DNA from 3 places in the Klebsiella sp. RIT-PI-d genome. Region 1 is predicted to be linked to each of the others. Evidence: predicted binding sites of a transcription regulator. Region 1 holds the regulator's gene; each other region holds the start of a gene.

The links. Region 1 encodes ArgR, which controls arginine synthesis, uptake and breakdown. Its sites were predicted from a motif close to ANTGAATAAAAATACANT; they were not measured.
Region 2: argA (amino-acid N-acetyltransferase) is a predicted target of ArgR. The motif match lies at 947-964, and genes of this name have one in related genera.
Region 3: argC (N-acetyl-gamma-glutamyl-phosphate reductase) is a predicted target of ArgR. The motif match lies at 1,361-1,378, and genes of this name have one in related genera.

Annotation. Positions count from the first base shown of each region.
Region 1 is NZ_LGIT01000012.1:55,640-57,916, reverse strand. Features, by position in the region: gene AC791_RS17200 (hypothetical protein) at 1-149, shown strand, start outside; gene yhcN (peroxide/acid stress response protein YhcN) at 203-466, opposite strand; gene argR (transcriptional regulator ArgR) at 845-1,315, opposite strand; gene mdh (malate dehydrogenase) at 1,733-2,277, shown strand, end outside.
Region 2 is NZ_LGIT01000003.1:113,346-115,622, forward strand. Features, by position in the region: gene amiC (N-acetylmuramoyl-L-alanine amidase AmiC) at 1-768, opposite strand, end outside; gene argA (amino-acid N-acetyltransferase) at 997-2,277, shown strand, end outside.
Region 3 is NZ_LGIT01000007.1:10,699-12,975, reverse strand. Features, by position in the region: gene argE (acetylornithine deacetylase) at 162-1,313, opposite strand; gene argC (N-acetyl-gamma-glutamyl-phosphate reductase) at 1,491-2,277, shown strand, end outside.

The DNA of each region.
Region 1 (2,277 bases):
TTATGGGCAATGTATTGCCGCTACCGCTGGAAATCAATTTCATCCACCTTAATGAGGCAAGACGTCGACGTTACGGCGCGCTGATTTTGTTATTTGATGAGGCAGAAGAGGAGCTGGAAGGACAGTTACGCTTTAATGTACGCCAGTAAATAAAAAAGCCCCCGGCGAGCGGGGGCAAGTCGTCAGTCTCGACGACGAGGGTTTACTTATAAAGTTCTGCGGTGGCGTGCCAGTGGTCACCGGTACGCGCTTCGATAATGCGGTAGGCAGATGCGCCTTGCTCAGCAGCTTTCTGGTCCAGCATTTCACGCATATCCATTGGCGCGGTACCGATGGCTCCGACCGATACCGTGCCGATAGCTTCGCGGTTCAGTGCCTGATCGCTGGAGAGAGAATCTGCGGCAAATGCACCAAAAGAGAGAACGGAAAGCAGGCTCAGTGTTGCAACAGTTGTTTTAATTTTCATGGTATTAACCTCGTCTCGAATTTTTTCGTAAGGGTCTTATTTCGTGACCCCCATCACAAAATCAAGTATACACTAATAACGCGGAAAATTAATACCAGACTAACTATAACATTAGTTAATAAGTTTTAAGAATGTTTGGACCTATAACTGAATGGAATAAAAAGCCGGCTTTTTAGGCAGTGAATTGACAATAAAGTATTGCTTATCAACGACTTGATGGAATTTGTTTTTTTGTGCTTTTTCCACAAGAATTATTCACTGCGTGAATGTTTTGAGGCCGTATATCGCACTAAGTGTTAAATTAAAAGCAGGTGATTATGAGGTTTTCAGACGAGAACAGCAGATTCCCCTCCAGAATGCCCTGAAGGGAAGGGTGGGTTACAGCTCTTGTTCGAACAGCGAGAGGATCGCGTCGTACAACTCTTTTACCGTGAAATCACGCGCGGGGGTGGTAAAAATCGTATCATCACCCGCAATCGTGCCAAGAATACCTTCTGCTTTGCCTAAAGAATCCAGTAAGCGGGCAATAAGCTGCGCCGCACCCGGACTGGTATGAATGACGACAACGGCATCGTTATAGTCAATATCCAGTACCAGATTTTTCAGCGGACTGGAGGTGGTCGGTACGCCCAGCTCTGCGGGCAGGCAATAAACCATTTCCATTTTTGCATTACGCGTTCTTACCGCGCCGAACTTCGTCAACATGCGGGAGACTTTGGACTGGTTGATATTATCGAAGCCCTCTTCCTGCAACGCCTGAACAATCTCTCCCTGAGAACTGAACTTTTCTTCTTTGAGCAGCGCTTTAAACGCTTTCACTAACTCTTCTTGTTTAGTCGAGCTTCGCATAAATCATCCTTATTCTGACCATACTGGCACCATTATTATGCATAATAATGAATTTTTATGCAAACTATCTGCCATGAATTAGGCTGAAATAATGTTATGAAAGGGAATGATTTTATCAAATTTAGTTATCAAGAAACATGGCTGAATCACCAGAAGGGGATCGGTTTAAAAGTAAATTAATTGTTATCAAATTGATGTTGTTTTGGTTGCCATCAACGGTGTAATGTAACCTCGCGTTGACACATTACTCGAAGTGACATGTCATTCACACCAAAAACATATTGTGCCTTTCTGAGGACAATATTGCGCGTGATGACGCATTAAACGCGTACGATATTTGTATTTAGCAATGTCGTTAACTACTGTCACTGCAATGGAGTAACGGTCAATTATTTTAACCATAATAAGGAGTTTAGGATGAAAGTTGCAGTCCTCGGCGCTGCGGGCGGTATCGGCCAGGCGCTTGCCCTACTACTGAAAACCCAGCTGCCTTCAGGCTCAGAACTCTCCCTGTACGATATCGCGCCCGTGACCCCCGGCGTCGCTGTTGATCTTAGCCACATTCCGACCGATGTTAAGATTAAAGGTTTCTCTGGTGAAGATGCGACCCCGGCACTCGAAGGGGCAGATGTGGTGCTGATTTCTGCAGGTGTCGCACGTAAACCGGGTATGGATCGCTCAGATCTGTTCAACGTTAACGCCGGCATCGTCAAAAATTTGGTGCTGCAAATCACCAAAGCGTGTCCGAAAGCGTGCATCGGTATTATTACCAACCCGGTTAACACCACCGTGGCCATTGCGGCAGAAGTGCTTAAAAACGCGGGCGTCTACGATAAGAATAAGCTTTTTGGCGTGACGACGCTGGACATCATCCGCTCTAATACCTTTGTTGCCGAATTGAAAGGTAAGAAAGCGACAGACGTGGAAGTGCCGGTTATCGGCGGACACTCCGGCGTGACTAT
Region 2 (2,277 bases), on a different contig from region 1:
CTGCTTCTGGGCCTTTGCTACGCGCACTTTCAACGGGATGAACACATCCTCATTGCGCGTCATAAAGGCTTTCATGTTGCCTTCTTTCTCAATAAGCGCGCGCAGACGGCGGGCGATTTGCAGCACGACGTCTTTCTCGCGCGTTCGATACTTGCCCACTGCACCGGAGTCTTCGCCGCCGTGCCCTGGATCGAGCATAATCACAATCGGCCTGTCACGCCCTGCCTTACCGGGTTTCGGTCCGCTCTGCGCCGGCGGCACCTGTTTCTCCAGATCGCCCTTATTATAATCCTCCAGCAGCGCTAATAGCGGGTCCTGAATATCCTGCGCATTGGCCGGATAGAGATCCATCACCAGGCGCTCTTTAAAACCCGCTACCGGTGCCAGCGCAAATAGCTGTGGCTTAATATTCTGCTTGAGTTCAAATACCATTCGTACGGTCTGCGGATCAAACTGACCGACGCGTGCGGAGGTGATAAAAGGATCGTCGCTGCGGATCTGCGCGCTCATTCCTTTCAGGACTGAATTCAAATTAACGCCTTCGACATCGACCACCAGCCTTTCGGGATTACTGAGCGCAAACTGGCGGTATTTTAGCATCTTGTTTGATTCTACCGTCACGCGTGTATAGGTCGAGGCAGGCCAGACGCGCACGGCGATGACCTGGCTGACAGCCGCGAAACTGGTCTGGCTTACGCTTAATAACCACATTGCCCCCGCCCCCTGTAACAGGCGACGGCGGCTGATTGCTGATTTGCTTCCCGACATGCAATTCCCAGGCAAATTTATCGTAACTGACTATAAGAACGTCAAAATTGACCGAAAACTTTAACCAATGATGCATACGCTGTCACGCCTAAAAGGGTAAACATTTCTTTTACACTGCCGTCCGGCATGAAAAATTTCTCTCTGGCAGGTTAAATTTTGACTTGCACCCGGAGCAAAAACAGAATAAAAATACACTAATTACGAATAATAATTCATTGAGGTATTGCCGTGGTGAAGGAACGTAGAACCGAACTGGTCGAGGGATTTCGCCATTCCGTTCCCTATATAAATGCGCATCGGGGTAAAACGTTCGTCATCATGCTGGGCGGCGAGGCCATTGAGCATGAGAACTTCTCCAGCATTGTTAACGACATTGGCCTGTTGCACAGCCTCGGCATTCGTCTGGTGCTGGTTTACGGTGCCCGCCCGCAAATTGATGCCAACCTGGCGGCACATCATCACGAGCCGGTTTATCACAAACATATCCGGGTCACCGATGCCAAAACGCTGGAACTGGTAAAACAGGCTGCGGGTTTGCTACAGCTGGATATTACTGCGCGTCTCTCTATGAGCCTTAATAACACCCCGCTTCAGGGTGCTCATATTAATGTGGTCAGCGGCAACTTTATTATTTCTCAGCCGCTGGGTGTCGATGACGGTGTGGATTATTGCCACAGCGGCCGCATTCGGCGCATTGATGAAGAGGCGATCCATCGCCAGTTAGACAGCGGGGCTATCGTGCTGATGGGTCCGGTCGCGGTATCGGTCACCGGTGAGAGCTTTAACCTGACCTCGGAAGAAGTCGCCACCCAGCTGGCTATCAAGCTCAAGGCTGAAAAAATGATCGGCTTCTGCTCCTCGCAAGGGGTATATAACGAGTCAGGGGACATTATTTCAGAACTGTTCCCTAATGAAGCGCAGGCGCGGGTTGAAGCGCTTGAAGCACAGGGCGATTACCATTCCGGCACCGTGCGCTTCCTGCGCGGCGCGTTAAAAGCCTGCCGCAGCGGCGTGCGGCGTAGCCACCTCATTAGCTACCAGGAAAACGGCGCGCTATTACAAGAGCTGTTCTCCCGCGACGGTATTGGCACACAGATTGTGATGGAGAGTGCCGAGCAGATCCGTCGCGCGACCATCAATGATATTGGCGGCATTCTTGAGCTTATCCGTCCGCTGGAGCAGCAGGGCATTCTGGTGCGCCGCTCGCGCGAACAGCTGGAAATGGAGATCGATAAATTTACCATCATCCAGCGCGATAACCTGACGATTGCCTGCGCGGCGCTGTACCCGTTTGTGGAAGAGAAAATCGGTGAAATGGCCTGCGTGGCGGTGCATCCGGATTATCGTAGCTCTTCGCGGGGCGAAGTTCTGCTCGACAGGGTAGCGTCTCAGGCCAGGCAAATGGGGCTCGACAAGCTGTTTGTACTAACCACCCGCAGTATCCACTGGTTTCAGGAGCGCGGCTTTACGCCAGTGGATGTCGACCTGCTGCCGGACAGTAAAAAAGAG
Region 3 (2,277 bases), on a different contig from region 1:
CATCGTCTTTTATAAAGCCACGTAAAATCCCTGACGTCAATTGCTGCGAAATCGCTTCAGCAAACGAAAAAAGCGCCGCGATTTATTCGGGTTAACACAGTGTTAAACAGATAAGTTTTGCTTATATGAGTTACCTGCGCGTTAACCCTTTTTGGCTGAGTTTAGTGCCAGCAAAAGTGGTGTACGACTTGCGTAATCAGCTCCCGTGTCGGCTTGATAAAACGGGTCTCAAGATACTCATCCGGCTGATGCGCCTGATTGATAGAGCCTGGCCCCAGCACCAGCGTCGGGCACAGCGTCTGAATGAACGGCGCTTCGGTGCAATAGTTCACAACCTCAGTTTGCGCGCCGAGCAGCTTCTCAACTACCTGGACTAATTGGTGATCCGGCGGACATTCATAACCGGGGATCGGCGGATGCAGCTCGGCTACATTCAGACGACCCGGCCAGCGCTCGCTTACCGGTGCCAGGGCCTCGTTCAGTAAACCGTTCAAATCGTCAAGCGTCATGCCCGGCAGCGGACGAATATCCAGATGTAACTCGCAGCAGGCGCAAATACGGTTTGCCGCGTCGCCACCGTGGATATGCCCCAGATTCAGCGTTGGATACGGAACGGTAAACGCCTCATAGTGATAGCGCTCTTTTAGTTCATCGCGCAGGTGCAGGATGCGCCCGATAGCATCATGCATTAATTCAATGGCATTAACGCCGCGAGCCGGATCGCTGGAGTGTCCCGATTGCCCGAGCACGCGGATCGCATTAGAAATATGCCCTTTGTGCGCACGCACCGGCTGTAACGACGTCGGTTCACCGATAATTGCGCAGTCCGGGCGCAGGGCGGTGGTTTCTGAAAAGTAACGCGCGCCCGCCATGCTGGTCTCTTCGTCAGCAGTAGCCAGAATATAAAGTGGTTTTTTCAGCTGCGTAACGTCAACGTCGCGCAGGGCATCGAGAATAAAAGCAAAAAAGCCTTTCATATCGGCGGTGCCAAGACCGTACAGCTTGCCCTCATGCTCGGTCAGAGTGAACGGATCGCGCGTCCAGCGGCCGTCATCAAACGGCACGGTATCAGTATGTCCGGCGAGCAATAGCCCCCCCGCACCCTGACCAATACTGGCCAGCATGTTAACTTTATTACGTGTGCCGGGCACCGGCTGCACTTCCACATTGAATCCCAAATCGCCAAACCAGCCTGCCAGCAGATTGATTAAAGACGCATTACTCTGATCCAGCGCTTCTTCCGTCGCGCTGATCGACGGAGTGGCGATCAGGGCGCGGTAAATCTCGATAAATGGGGGTAATTTCTTTTTCATTGTTGACACGCCTCGGGTCATGATAGTATCAATATTCATGCAGTATTTATGAATAAAAATACATTATCGTTGAGCGTAAGAAAACCCACCGGCTGTAAGGTGATGTTAATACGCTTAACAGAGTGAGGGAGATTTCGGTCTTCCCTGGCAAACAGACGCAGAAGGTGAACCGCCCTAATGTTAAATACGCTGATTGTGGGTGCCAGTGGTTATGCTGGCGCAGAGCTCGTGACCTATGTAAATCGCCATCCTGATATGACCATAACCGCTTTGACCGTCTCAGCGCAAAGCAATGATGCAGGAAAATTAATCTCTGATTTACATCCGCAGCTGAAAGGCGTTGTTGATCTGCCTTTACAGCCGATGTCCGACATCAGCGAATTTAGCGCAGGCATCGACGTGGTGTTTCTTGCTACGGCGCATGAGGTCAGCCATGACCTGGCCCCACAATTTCTGGCGGCAGGCTGCGTAGTGTTTGATCTCTCTGGCGCATTCCGGGTTAACGATCTGGCGTTCTATGAGAAATACTATGGCTTCACGCATCAGCATCCTGACCTGCTTGAGCAAGCGGTCTACGGCCTGGCGGAATGGAGTTTGGATCGTCTTAAAGAGGCACAGCTGATTGCCGTGCCGGGATGTTATCCGACGGCGGCGCAGCTCTCACTCAAGCCATTAATCGATAATAACCTGTTGGATCTGAATCAGTGGCCGGTCATTAACGCCACCAGCGGCGTCAGTGGCGCGGGACGTAAAGCGGCCATCGGTAATAGCTTTTGTGAAGTTAGCCTGCAACCCTACGGTATTTTTAATCATCGTCATCATCCGGAAATCAGTACCCATCTCGGTACGGACGTGATTTTTACGCCGCATCTGGGCAGTTTTCCGCGCGGCATTCTGGAAACCATTACCTGCCGCCTGAAACCGGGCGTCACGCAACAGCAGGTGGCCGACGCTTTCCAGCAAG